3 regions of the Bradyrhizobium sp. USDA 4451 genome follow, and region 1 is predicted to be linked to each of the others. Evidence: riboswitches for the same ligand, from Rfam matches in the RefSeq annotation. Region 1 holds a riboswitch; each other region holds the start of a gene.

Region 1 (6,391 bases):
CGGCCTGACCGGCGGAGATGCGTAAGAAAATCTGACGCCCGCCGTCAGAAAAGCCGACGACTGACCAGCCGAACACTCCCAAAAACTCTTCACAAACAAGCACTTCAGCTTTGGCACGCCCATTGCTGAACCTTTCGCACTGGCGACCCGCTCGCCATTTCTGAAGGAGCTTGATCATGAAGATGACAACGACGCGAATACGAGCGCTTGCGTGCGCGTTCCTCGCGGCGACAGCCATCGGAGCCGGCACGAGAGCCCATTCGCAAGCCGCCGGCGCCGTCTGGGATTCGTCGCAACTGCCGGAGTCGCGCGGCCGGGTGAAGCACTACACGTTGACGCCCCGCGGCGACGTTGACGGGCTGATCCTTGCCGACGGCACGGAAGTGAAGCTGCCGCCGCACCTCTCCGCCCAGATCGTCTATACGATCAGGCCGGGCGACGAGGTTTCGATCCGCGGTCTTCGTGCGCGAGCCATTCCGCTCGTCGATGCGACTTCAGTCAGCAATGTCGCAACCGGCAGAACTGTCACCGACGAGGGGCCGACGCGCGGCCCCGACAACGGCGGCGCGCAGCAGGCGTTCAGCGGCCGGATCGCCGCGGCGCTGCACGGCAAGCGCGGCGAGGTGAATGGCGCCATGCTCGACGACGGCACCCAGCTTCGCATGCCCCCGCCTGAAGCCGAGCGCTTTGCCGACTGGTTGCAACCTGGGCAGATGGTTTCCGTGCGCGGAGAAACGCTGGACACCGCGCTCGGCAGAGTGGTGGACGTGCAAGCGATCGGCGCCTCGCCCGGTCAGATGACCGAACTCGACGGTCCACGTCCGCTGCGTGGTCGCAAGGGTGGCCCCGACCGTTTCGGGCCGCCACCTCCACCGCCGCCGCGCGGCTGACGCCAGCCGCATATTTCCGAAGCAACACACAACAGAGGAGAACAACACCATGCACTGGATTGATCCCGATTGCCTGCCCGAAGTGAAAGGCACCGTCGAACGCTTCCTGCTGAACCAGCACGGCGAGATCGACGGCTTCGTCATGAATGGCGATGGGCCGGCGCCGGTCCTCGTTCATACGCCGCCGCACATGGAGACCGGACTCACCCGCCACGTAAAGGCCGGCGACGCGGTCGGCGTCCGCGGCGTCCGTCCGCGCAAGAGCCACCTCATCGCGGCGGTCGCGGTCACGGCGGCGGATGGGGCGCATATCGTAGACCAAGGACCGGACCACGATCGCAAACATCCGAAGCTCGAAAGGAGGAAGATGTCGGCCGAGGGAACCGTGCGGCTGTCGTTGTTCGGCCCGAAGGGCGAACTCCGCGGGGCGCTGCTCGCCGACGGCACGGTGATCCGAATCGGGCCCAAGGAGGCTGAACAGCTTGCCGGTCTTCTTGCACCGAACGCGATGGTCGCGGTGAGAGGAGACGGTGTCGAAACCAGACACGGTCGCGTCGTCGATGCCAAGGAGATCGGCACCAGCAGCCGTGATCTCCGCGCGATCAAGGCTGCAAAGCCGAAGCCCAAGCACGAAGAAAAGCCCAAACACGATCGTTCCGCACACGCCTGAGGTCGATCGCCAAGAGGAAATTGGCGGAATAACGTCGTGGGTCGAGGCCGGATATGTCCACTGATTCAAGATCGAGACAACGCGCCAACCGCGCTCTCGACGCCGCCAATTTTTTCCTCGCCGATGTGCGCGACGGGCTCGGGCCCTATCTCGCCATCTATCTGCTGACCGTACAAAAATGGGATGAAGCCAGCATTGGCGTCGTGATGTCGATCGCCGGCTTTGCCGGCATCGTTGCGCAGACGCCGGCTGGCGCGCTGGTCGATGCGACAAGGGCAAAGCGCCTGGTGACGGTCATCGCTGCGCTGATCGTCACCTGTGCCTCGCTGGCTTTGCCTCTTTGCGCAGGCTTCTGGCCGGTTGTTCTGTCGCAAAGCATCGCGCATGCGGCCGGTGTGATCCTTCCCCCGATGCTGGCGGCCGTTTCCCTTGGCGTCGCGGGCCATCGAGCCTTTGCGGCCCGCATCGGCCGCAACGAAGGCTTCAACCACGCCGGCAATGCCGCGGCCGCCACGATTGCAGGCGGCACGGCTTATTTTTTCGGTCCGCAGACCGTGTTCTACGTGCTTGGCGGCATGACTGTCGCAAGCCTCATCAGCGTGTTGGCGATCCCCGAAGAGGCGATCGATCATGACCTGGCGCGCGGACTGCACGAACATGCCGGGAATCCGGACGGCGATCGCGAGCGGCCGTCAGGGCTTGGCATTCTCCTGACGTGCCGCCCGCTTCTGGTCTTTGCGGTTTGCGTAACGCTGTTTCACCTCTCCAATGCGGCGATGCTGCCGCTGGTCGGACAAAAACTCGCGCTGCAGGACAAGAATCTCGGCACCAGCATGATGGCTGCGTGCATCCTCGCGGCCCAAATCGTCATGGTGCCGATGGCGATGCTCGTTGGGGCGCGGGCCGATCGCTGGGGCCACAAACGCTTCTTCCTTGCCGCGCTCCTGATCCTGCCCCTTCGCGGGGCGCTCTATACGCTGTCCGACAACGAGGCCTGGCTCGTCGGCGTGCAACTTCTCGATGGAGTCGGCGCGGGCATCCTTGGCGCGATCTTTCCAGTGATCGTCGCCGACCTCATGCGCAGCACCGGGCGCTTCAACGTCGCGCAAGGCGCAATCATCACGGCGCAAAGCATTGGCGCGGCACTCTCGACGACGCTCGCAGGTCTTGTCGTTGTGAAGGCAGGCTATAGCGCAGCCTTTCTTGCGCTCGGCGCGATCGCGGCGATCGGCTTTGGGGTTTGCTGGTTCGCACTGCCCGAGACCCGCACGCATTCCGGTACGAATGCCGGCCGGATGGAGCATGCCGAGCCGGCAGCCTCCGGTATCGCTGCGAGGTGATCTTGAGTGTTCTTTTGGAGGTGGCGGAATGGTGCCCATGTACGAATCGCTCCTGACCTGGGGTATCATTGCTCCGGCAACGGCTGGCGTCATCATCAGGCCATTTCGTCTGCCTGAAGCGATCTGGGCGATCGCGGGTGCCGCCGCGCTGGTGACTTGCAACGTCCTGACTGCAAGCGAAGCGCTGCACGGTGTTGCCAAAGGCCTTGATGTCTATCTGTTCCTGATCGGCATGATGCTTGCTGCTGAACTTGCGCGGAACGAAGGGCTGTTCGACTATCTGGCCGCAATGGCGGTCGAGCATGCGCGCGGTTCGCCACAGCGTCTGCTTCTTCTGACCTATGCCGTCGGCATCGTTGTTACCGCGCTGCTCTCCAATGATGCCACTGCCATCGTATTGACGCCGGCCGTCTGCGCCGCGACCCGTGCCGCCGGAGCGAAGCCGCTGCCCTATCTGTTCGCCTGCGCCTTCATCGCCAATGCCGCGAGCTTTGTGCTGCCGATCTCAAATCCGGCCAATCTCGTGATGTTCGGCGAGCGTATGCCGCATCTGTCCGAATGGTTGCGCCAGTTCGCGCTGCCATCGGTTGTCGCGATTGTCGTGACCTTTGTCGTGCTCCGAATTACCCTGCGCCGCGCGCTCGCCGAAGAGAGCATCGAGCGCGCCGTGCAGCATCCCAAGCTCGGCCGCGGCGGCAGGCTCACCGCAGCCGGGATCGCCGCGCTCGGCATCGTCCTGTTGACGGCATCGGCGCTCGACATGTCGTTGGGGTTGCCGACGTTCATTTGCGGCATTGTCACGGCTGCGGCGGTGCTGGTTCTCAGCCGGCAGTCGCCGTGGCCGGTGACAAGAGGCATTTCGTGGAGCGTGTTGCCCTTGGTCGCGGGGTTATTCGTGATGGTGGAAGCGCTGGTGAAAACCGGCGCGATCGGCCAACTCAGCGGGCTCCTTCAGGCCGCGATCGAGAGATCGCCGACCCAGGCTGCCTGGGGCACCGGAATCGCTGCCGCGGTGGCCGACAACATCGTCAACAACCTTCCCGTTGGCTTGGTCGCGAGTTCGGTCGCGGCCAGCGGCCAGCTCCCTGCGCCGGTCCTCGGCGCGATGCTGATCGGCGTTGATCTCGGGCCCAATCTATCGGTGACCGGCTCCCTCGCAACAATCCTGTGGCTGGTGGCGCTGCGGCGCGAAAAGATCGACGTCACCGCGTGGCGCTTCCTGAAAATCGGTTTGCTGGTGACGCCACCCGCGTTGCTGGCGGCGCTCGCAGCCGCGATCCGGTGACGATCTTGTCCAGATCGCTTGCTCGCTCGACGAGAAAGACCTGGAGCTTTCATCTCGCGCGATGGCACCGCGCCGCAAGCGTAGAGGAACTGGCGCGCCACGGCCGATGAAGATGGGCACTACTGCTTCGCCGTGGTGCTATGATGCTGCGGCCCACCACACGACCCAATAGCCAAATCCACGATGGTCTGCGATCTTGCGCTACGTACCATGGGCGGCCGCCTTCACGATTTCGCAGGGTGGTCCGATTACCCTTCGATCGCGGCCCTCTCGATCAATCCCTGGCTCGACGCGATGGGCCAGGAGCGGCCACGCGTTGTTTCTCAAACTGGGGGCGTGCTTGCCAAGCTCGATATTGCCCGCTATCGTCAACTCCAACATCAAGAGTTGGGCCGACGCCCAGCGCCAACCTGCTCCCCGAGCAAGGTGGCTTTCTTCCTTCGGAAGAAGATGTGGCCGGTCCGGCAACTAAACGGGACAAGCCACCACGGCGTCATGCGCTCCTCTCTTCGAAGAAGGGGACGAGAATGACTGTCGATCGAATCGAAATTGAGCTGGCCGATGCAAGGTCCTCGGACCTGATTAACCTCGTAACCGCGCTGGACGATTTCTTAAACAAGGTCTGCGGGGTGGAAAGGAATCACGGTTCTCCAATTGATCGGCTAGCGCACGACGACACGCAAATGTTTATCGCGCGGATTGCCGGACAAGCCGTTGGCTGTGCAGGGCTGCAGGTGTTCGAGGATGGTACCGGGGAGGTGAAGCGCATGTATGTCGTCACCGAGGTTCGGACAACTGGAATAGGCAGCAGGCTCCTGACGCGCGTTGTGGAAGCGGCCTTGACCGCCAAGCTGTCGGTTCTGCGGCTGGAAACCACGGAATTTCTTCCCGACGCGCAGAGGCTCTATCGGGCGAAGGGGTTCGTACCTTGTCCAGCGTATGGCCCTTACGTTTCCAACCCGATCAATTTGTACTTCGAGAAATGGCTGACGAAATGATGGCCGAGGGCGATGTGTCGACAATAGTTGATCAAGTCTACCCTCGCGTGACTTGGCACTGTCTGATAGCCGCTCAGGCCAGTCGATGCCCAACATGGATTGGCTTAACTAGGACTGGAGTTGCCGCGTAACTTAGGATTTACGCGACAACCAAAACCTATCGAATAGGTCTGCTAAAGTGCTACCAGGGATTTCGTTTATCAATGCATGACTTTCGGATTCTCTTGATTCCCGGTGGAGGAAATTCCGGTCCCGACCACTGGCAAACGAAGTGGGAGTCTGAGCACGACTCTATGGAGAGGGTCGTTCAAGCGGACTGGACGGGCGGCACACGAGAGCAATGGGTGGCGACGCTCGATCGCTACGTGCAGTCTTCTAAACGGCCCACTATGCTTGTCGCGCATTCGTTGGGAAATATTGTCGTGTGTCACTGGGCCTTGGCTCACGCCGGAAATGTGATTGGCGCACTATTAGTTGCGCCAGCCGATGTCGAAGCCGATTGGCCGTCGGAAGAAAGCTTATACCAGAAATTTCGACCGATTCCGATGCAACGGTTGCCGTTTGCCTCGATATTAGTTCAGAGTACGAATGATCCGTACCTGACGATGGACCGCGCGCACGCGCTGGCGTCAGCTTGGGGCTCGCGGTTGCACGTGGCCGGCCCGCTCGGGCATATCGGTTCCGCCAGTCACCTTGGACACTGGCCGGATGGCTTGCAGCTCTTGCATGATATCGCACCATTTCAGCCGCGTACGTTCTGAGAATCTGCTCTCTCGCAAATCAAGCGACATCAGGATGCTGTTTGGGTCAGGCAAATAGTCCCCGAAGGTCGCACACTCGACGAACGGTACTCGTGCCACGTCGCCGCCGACTAAGACGGCAAGATAAAAGCGACGGTGTCGCTCTGTGCCGTTGGGGGTCGTAAGCCTTTGCCTGCACATTGTTTTGGATGGCACCGCAGCGGCACCGTTTGAAGTGGCCTGGTGCCGCTTGAACCGAGAAATCATTCAAAATCAACGTTCCGAGCGCCATCGTTCGCAGCGTAGCGTCTTGTTGCGCGTGCTCGGCGGGATGTCTGGCCATGATCGCATGGAAGGCCGCTGCCGGACCAACGGTGCGCCGTCAAGGCTCGCGCTTTGCGCGACCGGCTCCGCCGGCTCGCGGCCTTGACTGCGCTCCGTTGGTCCGGCTTTTGCTGCCATGCGATC
Region 2 (6,391 bases), 1.0 Mb from region 1:
TCGAACAGCGTGCGCAGGAATGCGGCAAATTCCGTGGCGCGACCACGACTGCCACCGAGCGCCTGCGCGACTTCATCGAAATACTGCATGCCAATCAGTCTGCCGGTGAGATGCAGCAGATAGCTCGCATCCTCAGGCCCGAACACCTGCACGATCACAGGCGCGGCCGTCTTCACATATTCCATCGCGTAGTTACGATAGGCCTTCTCCAACCGCTGACGCGGCCAGCTGTCGACCGGCAGCGCCGGCGCGGTCTTCGCATCGAACAGCGGTGCCTCGAGATGGCGCGCGAACACCAGGCGCTGGTCGAGCTCGAGCGGGTGATCGTATTCGCAGTAATAGCCCTCGAGCCCGTCCTGGCCGTCGACGCTCTGCTTGGTGCAGACGAAGCCGAGCCTGAGATCGCCGAGCGCCACGCCATTGTTGGCGTGCCAGCCGCGCAGCATCGCGCGCGAGACTTCACCGGGCACGCCGCAGATCGCGGTGCCCTTCCAGATCCAGCGCGGCGGCGGATAACGGATCCAGGCCTTGCGGTCGGTCTCGTACATGTATTCGACATGCACGCCGCCGATCCAGTTGGAGAGATAGTGATACTGCGCGGCCGCGACCGCCGGCGGCAGGCCGTCGAGGCCGAGCTTCTTCAAGCCGGGCAGGAAGCGCTCCTGCTGCTGGCGGCGGAACACGCGGAACACGAACTCGGCGGCATCAGCGGTGCCGCGCCGCGTGACCACGGTGAGGATCAGCCCGGTGAAGAAGGCGTGATAGAGATCGGCGACGCTGCGCCACTTCCGCCATTGCGCTGCTTGCTGCGCTGAATCTGTTGCGGCGCTCATGTTCGCTCCCGGCTTGTTGTTTTCTCGAATGTGTCATCGCGGAAGCGACGGCGCAACCACACACGCGGTGTCATCGCCCGACTCGTTCGGGCGATCCAGTATCCCAGAGACGGTCATTGTCGATGGAGAAGCCGCGGCGTACTGGATTCCCCGCTTTCGCGGGGAATGACAGCGGAGAATGATGGCGCGACGGTCTTATTGGCTACGCGAACTCCGGCTCGCGGAATTAAACGCGAAAATGCTTGGAGAGCTTCAGGCCCTGCGCCTGATAGTTCGAGCCGATGCGCTGGCCGTAGAGCGCATCGGGACGCTCGAGCATCCGCTCATAGACCAGGCGGCCGACGATCTGGCCATGCTCGAGGATGAACGGCACCTCGCGCGAGCGCACTTCCAGCACGGCGCGCGCGCCCTTGCCGCCGGCGCCGGCATAGCCGAAGCCGGGATCGAAGAATCCGGCATAGTGGACGCGGAATTCGCCGACCAAAGGATCGAACGGCACCATCTCCGCAGCATAATCCGGCGGCACCTGCACGGCCTCTTTCGAGGCCAGGATGTAGAACTCACCGGGATCGAGGATCAGGCTGCCGTCGGGCCGCGCCTTGATCGGCTCCCAGAACTCGTCGACCGCGTAGCCGCCGCGGCGATCGACATCGACCACGCCGGTGTGACGCTTGGCGCGATAGCCGACGAAGCCGCCCGAGCTCTCGCCGGAGAGATCGACCGACAGCGCGACGCCATGGGTGAGATCGGCATTGTCGGCATCGACCAGCCGCTCACTGGCATGCAGCGCGTCCAGCTCGTCGGCGGTCAAGGTCGCCTCGCCGATCCGGAAGCGGACCTGGCTGAGCCGCGAGCCCTCGCGCAGCAGCACCGGAAACGTCTTCGGCGAGATCTCGGCATAGAGCGGGCCGTGATAGCCGGCGCCGATCATGTCGAAGCGGCGGGTGCCATCGGCGATCACGCGGGTGAAGACGTCGAGCCGTCCGGTCGAGCTCTTCGGGTTCGCCGCGGCGACGATCTCCGGCGGCAGCGCCAGGCTCTCCAGCAGCGGGACGATGTAGACGCAATTGGTCTCCAGCACCGCGCCGTCGGACAGATCGATCTCGTGCAGCTTGAGCTGGTCGATCCGCTCGGCGACGGTGGCATCGGGCCCCGGCAGGAAGCTGGCGCGGACCCGGTAGGCGATGTCGCCAAGGCGCAGATCGAGGCTCGCCGGCTGGATCTGGCTCTCGACGAAGTCGTAGGCGGGCAGAATGAGACCGGCCTCCGCCATCTCCGCGATCATGCGGTCGGGCAGGATTCCGTTGGATTCATCTTCCAGCGTGAACGACACGATACGGTCCCTCGAGATGGCCCAAAACCAACCTCTGGCGGCCATCAAGCCCTAAAATATGGGCTTTTACGGGTTATCCGATGACCGTCTTGACGGAAAGGGCGCGAGGGAATATCAGCTGCACTTATCCCGTGGTGATTTGAGCCGGCCGGCTTGCAGCCACGTTAAATAAGTCGCTAAACAGGCCGGGGACAGTGTGATCCCGGCTTGTGGAGGTTGCTCCAGGCCGGTTTTTTTGTGGCCATTTTCCAGAGGAATGGCCACTTCGGAGGTCACATGTCTGAATCGAAGGATACCGCCCGCTTTCGTCCCGAAACCCGCCTGGTCCATGGCGGCACGCTGCGCTCGCAATTCGGCGAGACGTCGGAAGGGCTGTTTCTCACCCAGGGCTACGTTTACGACACCGCCGAGCAATGCGAGGCGCGCTTCAAGGGCCAGGACCCCGGCTTCATCTATTCGCGCTATTCCAACCCGACCATTGCGATGTTCGAGCGCCGCATGATCGAGCTCGAGGGCGCGGAGGCCGCGCGCTCGACCGCGACCGGCATGGCCGCGGTGACCACCGCGATCCTCGCGCCGCTGAAGGCCGGCGATCACGTGGTGGCCTCGAAAGCCCTGTTCGGCTCCTGCCTCTATGTGGTGCAGGACCTGCTGCCGCGCTACGGCATCGAGACCACGCTGGTCGACGGCCTCGATCTCGACCAGTGGCAGCGCGCCTTGCGGCCGAACACCAAGACCTTCTTCCTGGAAAGCCCGACCAACCCGACGCTCGACGTGCTCGACATCGGCGCGATCGCCAAGATTGCCCACAGCGGCGGCGCCCGGCTGATCGTCGACAACGTGTTCGCGACGCCGATCTGGCAGAGCCCGCTGTCGCTCGGCGCCGATGTCGTGGTCTATTCCGCGACCAAGCATATCGACGGCCAGGGCCGCTGCCTCGGCGGCATCATCCTGTCGTCGGAAGCCTTCATCGCCGAGCACATCCATAATTTCATGCGCCAGACCGGCCCGTCGCTGTCGCCGTTCAACGCCTGGGTGCTGCTGAAAGGGCTGGAGACGCTCGGCGTCCGCGTCCGCGCGCAGACCGAAAACGCGGCCAAGATCGCCGAGGCGCTGGCGAAACATCCGAAGATCACGCGGCTGGTCTATCCCGGCCGCCCCGATCATCCGCAGGCCGAAACCGTGAAGAAGCAGATGGGCGCGGGCTCGACGCTGGTCGGCTTCGAGGTCAAGGACGGCAAGGCAGGCGCGTTCCGCTGCCTCAACGCGCTGAAGATCTCGCGCATCTCCAACAATCTCGGCGATGCCAAGAGCCTGGTCACGCATCCCGCCACCACGACGCATCAGCGCCTGGCGCCGGAGGCCCGCGCCGAGCTCGGCATCAGCGAAGGCTTTATCCGCTTCTCGGCCGGGCTCGAGCACCCCGACGATCTGATCGAGGATTTCGAGCGGGCGCTGGAGCAGGTATGAGGCGGGCTGAGCTCCCCCTCTCGCTTGCGCAGGAAGGCTATCGCACCCCTTGTCATCGCCCGGCTCCGACCGGGCGATCCAGTACGCCGCGGCCCTTCGGCTCAAGCACCGCGGTCTCTGGAATACTGGATCACCCGCATGCGCGGGTGATGACACTGAGCAAGCTGAGCGCCATCCCGAAGGGACAGCCGCTTACGTCGCCGCCGTCGTCACACCGCCGTCGACCACGATGGTCTGGCCGGTCATGAAGGTCGAGGCGTCGGAGGCGAGATAGGCCACGGCGCCGGCGATCTCGTCGGGCTCGCCGATGCGGCGGAGCGGCGTCGACGCGGTGCGGCGCTTCAGATTGTCCGGATCTTCCCACAGCGCGCGGGCGAAATCGGTTTTCACCAGGCCCGGCGCCACGCAATTGACGCGCACGCCCTTCGGGCCCCATTCGCCGGCGAGGCTGCGGCACAGCGCAAAATCGGCCGCCTTGGAGATGCCGTAGGCGCCGATCACGGTCGAGCCTCGAAGTCCGCCGATCGAGGAGATGATCACGACCGAGCCCTTGCCGCGTTCGGCCATCTGCGGGATCGCCAGCGCGGAGAGCCAGATGTTGCTCTTGACGTTGGAGCCCATGATCTTGTCGAAGGCCTCGTCCGTGATGTCGAGCAGCGGGCCGTAATACGGATTCACCGCGGCGTTGCAGACCAGGATGTCGATCTTGCCGTAATGCTTGATGGTGCCCGAGACCAGCGCCTCGACCTCATTGCGCCGCGCGATATTGCAGGGAATGACGAGCGCGTCGCCGCCGGCCTTCTTGATGCCGTCGGCGACGACTTCGCAGGCATCCGCCTTGCGCGAGGAGATCACGACCTTGGCGCCGAGTTTTGCCAGCAGCTCCGCCGAGGCGCGGCCGATGCCGCGGCTCGAGCCGGTGACGACCGCGACCTGGCCGGTGAGATCGAACGGGGTGTTTTTCATTGTTGCTGCCTCCCCGGCTCCGTCATTCCGGGGCTCGCGAAGCGAGAACCCGGAATCCATTGGGCCGCATCATTGGTGGTGAAATGGATTCCGGGTTCGCCGCTTTGCGGCGCCCCGGAATGACGTTCGCAAATCTCAAGCCAATAGCCCGCCGCCCTCGCTGACACGACGGAGGTGATAGTCGGTGTCGCCGAGCGTGTTCTCGATCATGGTCAGCCGCTTGAAGTAGTGGCCGATCTTGGCTTCCATGGTCATGCCGATGCCGCCGTGAAGCTGGATCGACTGCTGGCCAACGAACTTCAGCGACTTGCCGACCTGCACCTTGGCAGCCGCCACCGCGGACGAACGCTCCTTGGCATCGTCGAAGTCCGACGCCATGGTCGCGAACATCGACATGCTGCGGGCCTGCTCCAGCGCCACGAACATGTCGGCGGCGCGGTGCTGCAGGCTCTGGAACGAGCCGATCGCCACGCCGAACTGCTTGCGGGTCTTGATGTACTCGACGGTCTCCTTCAGCGACTCGTCCATCGCGCCGACGGCCTCTGCGCACAGCGCGGTGCGGGCTTCGTCCGCGACGCGCTCGATCAGCGGCAGGCCGTTCTCGGGATCGCCGATCGCAGCATCCGCACCGACCTCGACATTGGTGAAGGTGATGTCGGCCGCGTGCAGGCCGTCCTGGGTCGGATAGCCCTTTTTGGTGACGCCCTTGGCATCCGCCGGGACCAGGAACACGCCGATCCCGGTCTTGTCGCGCTGGCCGCCCTTGGTGCGCGCGGTCACGATCAAGGTGTCCGCGTTCTCGCCATTGAGCACGACGAACTTCTCGCCATCGATCACCCAACCATCGCCCTTCTTCTTGGCCGTGGTCACGACGTCGAACAGGTCGTAGCGCGAGTTCTTCTCGAGCTGGGCGAAGCCGAAGGTCTTGCTGCCGTCGATGATGCCGGGAATGTACTTGGCCTTCTGCTCGGCCGAGCCGCCATGGCGCAGGAAGCCGCCGGCGACCACGACGGTGGCGAGATAAGGCTCGACCACCAGCGCCTTGCCGAGCGCTTCCATCACGATCATGGTCTCGACCGCGCCGGCGCCGAAGCCGCCGTCGGTCTCGGCAAAGGGCAGACCGAGCAGGCCCTGCTCGGCGAGCTTGCCCCAGAGCGCTTTGCTCCAGCCGCCCTTCTCCTTCATGTACTTCTTGCGCGCATCGAAGTCGTAGGCATCGGTGAGAAGCCCGTCGATGCTTTCCTTGAGAAGCCGCTGCTCCTCGGACAGATCAAAATCCATGTTCGTTCCCTATCGTCAAAAGATGCTGATGCTCTTCCGCGGCGTCATTCCGGGATGGCCCGAAGGGCCAGACCCGGAATCCATTTGACCGCACATCTTGCGGGAAGATGGATTCCGGGCTCTTCGCTACGCGAAGCCCCGGAATGACGACAATGGTGAGAGCCCAACTACAGTCCCAGCACGGCCTTGCTGATGATGTTGCGCTGGATCTCGTTGGAGCCGCCGTAGATCGAAACCTTGCGGTTGTTGAAGTAGCTCGGCGCGATCTGCGCGGTCCAATCCATGCTCTCGTTCGAGCCGGCGTCGCCGTGCTCGTCATAGGGCGCGGCGAACGGACCGATGATCTCCATCAGAAGCTCGGTGGTGGTCTGCTGGATCTCCGAGCCCTTGATCTTGAGCACCGAGGACGCCGGGTTGGGCTTGCCCTTGCCGTGCTTGCCCTCGTCGGCGACGACGCGGAGCTGGGTCAGCTCGAGCGCCTTCAGTTCGATCTCGCAGGCCGTGAGCT
Region 3 (6,391 bases), 790 kb from region 1:
GCCGGGCGCCAGATAGGTGTGCGCCAGCAGATTGAGGATCTCGTCGGAGCCGGCGCCGCAGATGATGCGGTCGGGATCGAGCCCATAGGCGCGGCCGATCGCCTCGCGCAGCACCCGCGAGGTGCCCTCCGGATAATCCTCGAGATGGTCAGCTGCCGCCTTGTAGGCCGCGATCGCCTTCGGCGACGGCCCGAACGGGGTCTCGTTGGCGGACAGCTTGAACACCTTGCGGCCCGGTTCCGGCACCGGGCTCTTGCCGGGCGTATAGGGCGCAATATCGAGGATGCCGGGGTTCGGCACGGGGCGGGACATCATCAACTCCGAACAGAGCGTTTTCCAGCGAAGTGGATACCGGTTCGCGTCAAGAAAACGCGTCAAAACAAAAATCTATACGGGCGGCTAGCTCTTTGGCGACCCGTTGGAGGGCACCGTATAGCGCGTTGCGTGGCTGCCGACGAGGGCCGAGGAGCGCACCGAGGCGCCGGCCTCGATCAAAGCGAGCTTGATCTTCTCGAAATCATGGCCGGCGACCGAGACCAGCAGCGCCGCGCCGTCGAAAGCGGTGTCGGGCACTGCGACGATCTCGGCGAGCGGGGCGAGCGCGCGGGCGGTATCGGCATTCCAGCCGGATACCCGTACGCTCCACATCTGGACCTCCGTCACCATCGCATCGTCGGCGACGCGGGAGACCAGGAACACCGGCAGCGCGGCGGGATGGTCGGCGCGCTCCAGGAACGGCAGCCGCGCGATGATCTTCGGCGCGCCCTCGGCCTCCAGCGCATTCCACCACGGCGTGCGGCTTGCGATCGCGGAGACCAGCGCGAGGTCGCCCTTCGATTTCGCCACCGCCTCGACCGCGGCCTGCGCGCTGAAATGCGAGACGTAGGGCACCACGAAGCCGAAGTGAAACCGCGCCGAGTCGCGCATCGCGGACTCGCCCACCGACACGTCGGCATGCACCGCGAACGGTGCTTGCACATAGGTGAAGGTCGAGATGATGACGCGCCAGATGCCCTCGATGGTGTCGAGCGGCAGGATGCCGCGATGGCGCTGCACCAGCTCGCGCATCATGCTGGCCTCGCGCGCCGGACGGAACGCCGAGCCGACCTCCTGGGTCTTCTTGACCTGGATCAGGCGGTCGATGATGTCGCCGCGCGCCATCAGCAGGCGGTGGACCTGCGCGTCGATCGCGTCGATCTCCTTGCGCAGCTCCTGCAGCGAGGGCGGCGACGGGGGTGGGTTGGACATGCTCTCAAACCTTGTCGTCAGGGCGGCCCGTTGCCGCCTCGGACAGGGTCCCTGATTAGGAAAGACGGCCGCCGAAAGCAAAGAGAAACGTCGCAGGCGTGCCTTGCGCATTCGGTTAACCATCGGCGCCCGATGGGGGGACGCTCGCCGGCCGCCTTGACGGCGGGGGGCCTGAGGACTAGGTTCGCTGCACTCCGTGGTCATTTGAGCCGGCCGGCTTGCAGCCACGTTAAACAACTCGCTAAACAGGCCGGGGACAGATCAGCTCCCGGCCGAACCTATGTTCAGGCCGGGTTTTTTATTGGCCTGATTTCTGTTCGAGCCCTCCCGCGCGGGAGGCAGGGTCGCTGAGATGAGCAACGTGCGTCCGATACCGAGCCCGCAAACCCAGAGCGATGATCGCGCCCATGAGGCCGATCATCCGTCGTCATTGGTGGCAAAGTTCGGCATGGACCAGCCGCTGAGGCTCGATTGCGGCGTCGATCTTGCGCCGTTCCAGATCGCCTATCAGACCTATGGCCAGCTCAATGCCGACAGGACCAACGCGATCCTGGTCTGCCACGCACTGACCGGCGATCAGCACGTCAACAACACCCATCCGGTCACCGGCAAGCCCGGCTGGTGGGAGACCATGGTCGGTATCGGCAGGCCGATCGATCCCGACAAGTACTTCATCATCTGCTCCAACGTGATCGGCGGCTGCATGGGCTCGACCGGCCCCGCCTCGCTGAACCCGGCGACCGGCAAGGTGTGGGGGCTGGATTTCCCGATCATCACGATCCCCGACATGGTGCGCGCGCAGGCGATGCTGATCGATCGCCTCAGCATCGCGACGCTGTTCTGCGTGGTCGGCGGCTCGATGGGCGGCATGCAGGTGCTGCAATGGACGGCGGCCTATCCGGAGCGCGTGTTCGCGACGCTGGCGATCGCCTGCTCGACGCGGCATTCGGCGCAGAACATCGCGTTCCACGAGCTCGGCCGCCAGGCCGTGATGGCCGATCCGGACTGGCGCGGCGGACGCTATGTCGACGAGGACACCCATCCGCATCGCGGGCTCGCGGTGGCGCGGATGGCCGCGCACATCACCTATCTGTCGGATGCCGCGCTGCACCGCAAGTTCGGGCGGCGGATGCAGGACCGCGAGCTGCCGACCTTCTCGTTCGATGCGGATTTCCAGGTCGAGAGCTATCTGCGCTACCAGGGCTCGTCCTTTGTCGAGCGCTTCGACGCCAACTCCTATCTCTATCTGACCCGCGCGATGGACTATTTCGACATCGCCGCCGACCATAACGGCGTGCTGGCGAAGGCGTTCGCCGGCATCAAGACCCGGTTCTGCGTGGTGTCGTTCACCAGCGACTGGCTGTTCCCGACCTCGGAGTCGCGCGCGCTGGTGCATGCGCTGAATGCGTCGAGCGCGCGGGTGTCGTTCGCCGAGATCGAGACCGACAAGGGGCACGACGCCTTCCTGCTCGACGTGCCCGAATTCCTCGACATCTCCCGCGCCTTCCTGCTGTCCGCAGGCAAGGCGCGCGGATTGAAGGACGGCGGCCAGTCATGAGCATGCAGCAGACACTGCCCTTGCCGGGCGTCGCGCCGGAGCGCACCGGCGGCTATCGCAGGGATCATCTTCTGGTCGCCGAGATGGTGCGGCCGGGCTCGCGGGTGCTCGACGTCGGCTGCGGCGATGGCGAGCTGTTGCAGCTGCTGGAAAGCCGCGGCATCGACGGTCGCGGCATCGAGCTGTCGCGCGAGGGCGTCAATGGCTGCGTCGCCAAGGGGCTCGCAGTGGTGCAGGGCGACGCCGACACCGACCTCGTCAACTACCCCGACGATGCGTTCGACTACGTGATCCTGTCGCAGACCTTGCAGGCGACGCGGCAGCCCAAGGCGGTGCTGGAGAACCTGCTTCGGATCGGCCAGCGCGCCATCGTCTCGTTCCCGAATTTCGGGTTCTGGAAGATGCGGCTGCAGCTGCTGATCGGCGGCCACATGCCGCGCACCGAGAATCTGCCGGCAAGCTGGTACGACACGTCAAACATCCATTTCTGCACCATCAAGGATTTCGTGCAGCTCTGCGAAGAGATCAACGTCAAGATGGAGCGCGCGGTCGCGCTCGATCTCTACGGCCGCCCGGTGCCGCTCAATCTGCCGTGGTGGGTGTGGAACATGTTCGGCGAGCAGGGCGTGTTCCTGCTCAGCAGGGGCGGGCAGGGGAAGTGACGCTTGCGTCACTTTCGTCATTCCGGGGCGATGCGCAGCATCGAACCCGGAATCCATTCATCCATGGAGTCTGCGGCCTAATGGATTCCGGGTTCACGCTTCGCGTGCCCCGGAATGACGGCTCAAACCGGCGCCGCCACCAGCGACCTCGGATCGCGCACCGTCCAGCGGCCGGCCTCGACCAGCGCGATGAAGCGCTCCACCATCTCGTTGAACAGCGCCGGCTCCTCGAGATTGAGCACATGGCCCGACTTCGGGAACAACGACAGCCCGGCGGCCGGCAGATGCTGCTTCAGGAACAGGCTGGGCGCGATGCAATTGTCGTCCTCGTCGCCGCACAGGATCAGCGCCGGCGTCGCGGCGCGCCTGATGGCGTCGGTCATGGTGTAGATTGAGGGCCGGCCGCCTTGAAAGCTGCGCATCGTGTTGGCCGAGCCCTTGGCATCGTGGCGGGCGAGCGCGGCGTAGAAGTCGGCATGGCCGCGCGGGTCCTTCACCAGGAAGGGAATCCGGCTCGGCGCCTCACGCGTCACCTTGGCGACCTCGACCGAACCGATGGTCTCGTACTGCTCGGCATTGGCGCGACACTGCGCGCGGAAGGCTTCGAGGGTCTCGAGCGACGAGCCGGAGCCGACCGCGGCGAGCGTCATCGACAGCACACGCTCCGGCGCGTTGAGGGCGACTTGCAGCGACGAATAGGAGCCCATCGACAGGCCGATGAAATGCGCACTTGCGATGCCGAGATGATCGAGCACCGCAAGCGCGTCGGTGTAGAAGTGCTTGTAGGTGTAGACCTCGGCACTCGCCGGCACGTCGGACGGCGTGTAGCCGCGCGCGGAATAGGCGATGCAGCGGTGGCCGCGCGAGAAGTAGCGCATCTGCGGCTCCCAATTGGTGTGATCGGCTGCGAACTCGTGCAGGAAGATGATCGGGGAGCCGTGTCCTGCCTCCTCGAAATAGAGGCGGACATGATCTTTCGTGGTGGCGTAGGGCATTGGAATTCTCCTCTCGTTGGCCGGCCCGAGATTTGCAATTAATTTCCGCGGCTGCAATGCGGCAGTTCCGACTATTTTCGTCATGGAATTTGCCCGGAATGACCCAGAAATCGTTTCCGCAGCGCCGCATCAAATCTTCCTCTCGCCACATCCGGATTTTCAAAACCATCGCCGCGTTTTCCAGGGGAATTGCAGGGGAACGCGACGGGGAGTTGGGGGGGCGTTGCAGAGGATCTCGAGAAGTATGGTTCAGTTGCTTGCGTATCGCCGGTCGCTTCGTGTTTTGGCGCTGGCTCTGTGTTCGCTCACCCTTGCCGTGATCTCCGCCGCTCCGGCATCCGCCCGTCCGCATCATTCGCGTCACGCGCATTCGGCCCATGCCGGCCATCACGCGCGTCACGCTGGTCATCAGCACTATCGGCACGGAGTGCGGCTGTCGCGCGCCGAGCGCCGCGAACGGCGGATGCAGCCGGATGATTTCGCCGAGGCCAATGCCGCGGTATTGCCGGGCAACGCCGAAGCCGTGCCCAACACCGGCGGCGTGAGCATGGCGGGCGGCTTCGGCTCGTCCGGCATCGTCGCCGCGGCGCGCCGCTATCTCGGCGGCGGCAACCCGACCGGCCGCTCCAGCCTGTGGTGCGCGCGCTTCATGAACATGGTGCTGCAGCAGACCGGTCACCGCGGCACCGGCTCCGACATGGCGAGCTCGTTCGCCAAATACGGTACGCGCGTCTCCGGACCGCAGGTCGGCGCCATCGCCGTGATGGGCCGCCGCGGCGGCGGCCATGTCGGCATCATCACCGGGGTCGACGCCAAGGGCAATCCGATCATGATCTCGGGCAACACCAGCCATCGCGTCCGCGAGCTGCCGGTCTCGCGCGGCCGGATCTACGCCTATGTGATGCCGACGAACTGAGGCAGGATCATCTATCTCTCCCCGGGGGATGTGGCAGAGGTGGCTATTCGCGGCACGAGGTCAGTCGGCGCTGCCGGCTGGCTTCACTTCTCGTGCTCCTTCGCCTCGATCGTATCGACGTTGGTGGCCTCGAGGTTGCTCAAGGGGACTTCGACCGCGGCGGGTTGATACCAGGCGAATTGCGAGAAGTAGTTCGCCAGCACCTGATCCTTGAAGAACCGGCCATGCCGCGCGAAAATCTCGTTCCGCGCGACGCGCAGCTCGATCGCCGACATGTCCTTGAGATCGGCGTCGGTGAGAAATCGCCGATCGGAATCAGGGAAGAGGAAGCCGTCATGCGCCTTGGCGCGCTGCGTGACCGAGGCCGGCACGGCGGGCGGCGTCGTGCGCCCCACGGTGCTCTGATCGTCCTGTCCGCCCGACGTCACCACCGTATGCTCGAACGCGGGCCCGACGGTCCAGACCGCCAGCGCCAACGCCGCGGCGGCGACGCCTGCGCCGTACGTCCAGTAGCGCCTGATCGGCGAAACCTCGCGCAGTGGCGATTGTCCGGCTTCGCTCAGGACCTCGTTGATCGTGTCGATCAGGCGGGCCATGTGCATGCGGAAATCCTGACCGGAGTCGACTCGGGCCGCGTTGCAGAAGTGCAGGAAGCGAAGCGATTCCGGCAGCTCGGCTGCCTCCGGCATGGTTGCGCCGTTCACCAGCAGCGGCAGCAGCGTCTTGTTGTGCTTCAGCGCCGTCTCGATCTCGAAGCGCACGGAATCATTGGGATCCTCCAGGCGCGTAGGCTTCCCGTCATCGCTCTTGCCGGTCCAGTGCGGGCCGATCACGGCGATGACGATGTCGCAGGCGATGATGGCCTTGGCGATTCGGTCGACGAAGTTGGCGCCGGTGCGAATGCTGTTGACGTCGAAGAAGACGGACTTCTCGCCGTACTTCTCGATCAGATGGTCTGCGATGCGGCCCGCTGTGTCCTGATCGACCCGCCGGTACGAAACCATGATCATGC

The links. A riboswitch is a leader RNA that binds a small molecule or an ion and turns the genes downstream of it on or off. The one in region 1 is predicted to bind S-adenosylmethionine.
Region 2: another riboswitch for S-adenosylmethionine. It lies ahead of ACVMB0_RS04680 (O-succinylhomoserine sulfhydrylase); the one in region 1 lies ahead of ACVMB0_RS09300 (GNAT family N-acetyltransferase).
Region 3: another riboswitch for S-adenosylmethionine. It lies ahead of metX (homoserine O-acetyltransferase MetX); the one in region 1 lies ahead of ACVMB0_RS09300 (GNAT family N-acetyltransferase).

Annotation. Positions count from the first base shown of each region.
Region 1 covers NZ_JBTRCH010000001.1:2,015,584-2,021,974, forward strand. The annotation lists gene ACVMB0_RS09275 (sigma-54-dependent transcriptional regulator) at 1-25, shown strand, start outside; gene ACVMB0_RS09280 (hypothetical protein) at 183-890, shown strand; gene ACVMB0_RS09285 (hypothetical protein) at 940-1,560, shown strand; gene ACVMB0_RS09290 (MFS transporter) at 1,614-2,900, shown strand; gene ACVMB0_RS09295 (arsenic transporter) at 2,938-4,185, shown strand; SAM-I-IV-variant riboswitch at 4,558-4,667, shown strand; gene ACVMB0_RS09300 (GNAT family N-acetyltransferase) at 4,713-5,183, shown strand; gene ACVMB0_RS09305 (RBBP9/YdeN family alpha/beta hydrolase) at 5,387-5,944, shown strand.
Region 2 covers NZ_JBTRCH010000001.1:1,013,381-1,019,771, forward strand. The annotation lists gene ACVMB0_RS04670 (hypothetical protein) at 1-833, opposite strand, end outside; gene ACVMB0_RS04675 (2'-deoxycytidine 5'-triphosphate deaminase) at 1,060-2,166, opposite strand; SAM riboswitch at 2,288-2,367, shown strand; gene ACVMB0_RS04680 (O-succinylhomoserine sulfhydrylase) at 2,443-3,636, shown strand; gene ACVMB0_RS04685 (SDR family NAD(P)-dependent oxidoreductase) at 3,829-4,602, opposite strand; gene pimD (pimeloyl-CoA dehydrogenase small subunit) at 4,738-5,883, opposite strand; gene pimC (pimeloyl-CoA dehydrogenase large subunit) at 6,051-6,391, opposite strand, start outside.
Region 3 covers NZ_JBTRCH010000001.1:2,808,507-2,814,897, forward strand. The annotation lists gene hisC (histidinol-phosphate transaminase) at 1-312, opposite strand, end outside; gene ACVMB0_RS12955 (chorismate mutase) at 400-1,248, opposite strand; SAM riboswitch at 1,435-1,514, shown strand; gene metX (homoserine O-acetyltransferase MetX) at 1,601-2,806, shown strand; gene metW (methionine biosynthesis protein MetW) at 2,803-3,468, shown strand; gene ACVMB0_RS12970 (alpha/beta fold hydrolase) at 3,591-4,463, opposite strand; gene ACVMB0_RS12975 (TIGR02594 family protein) at 4,708-5,379, shown strand; gene ACVMB0_RS12980 (YARHG domain-containing protein) at 5,463-6,383, opposite strand.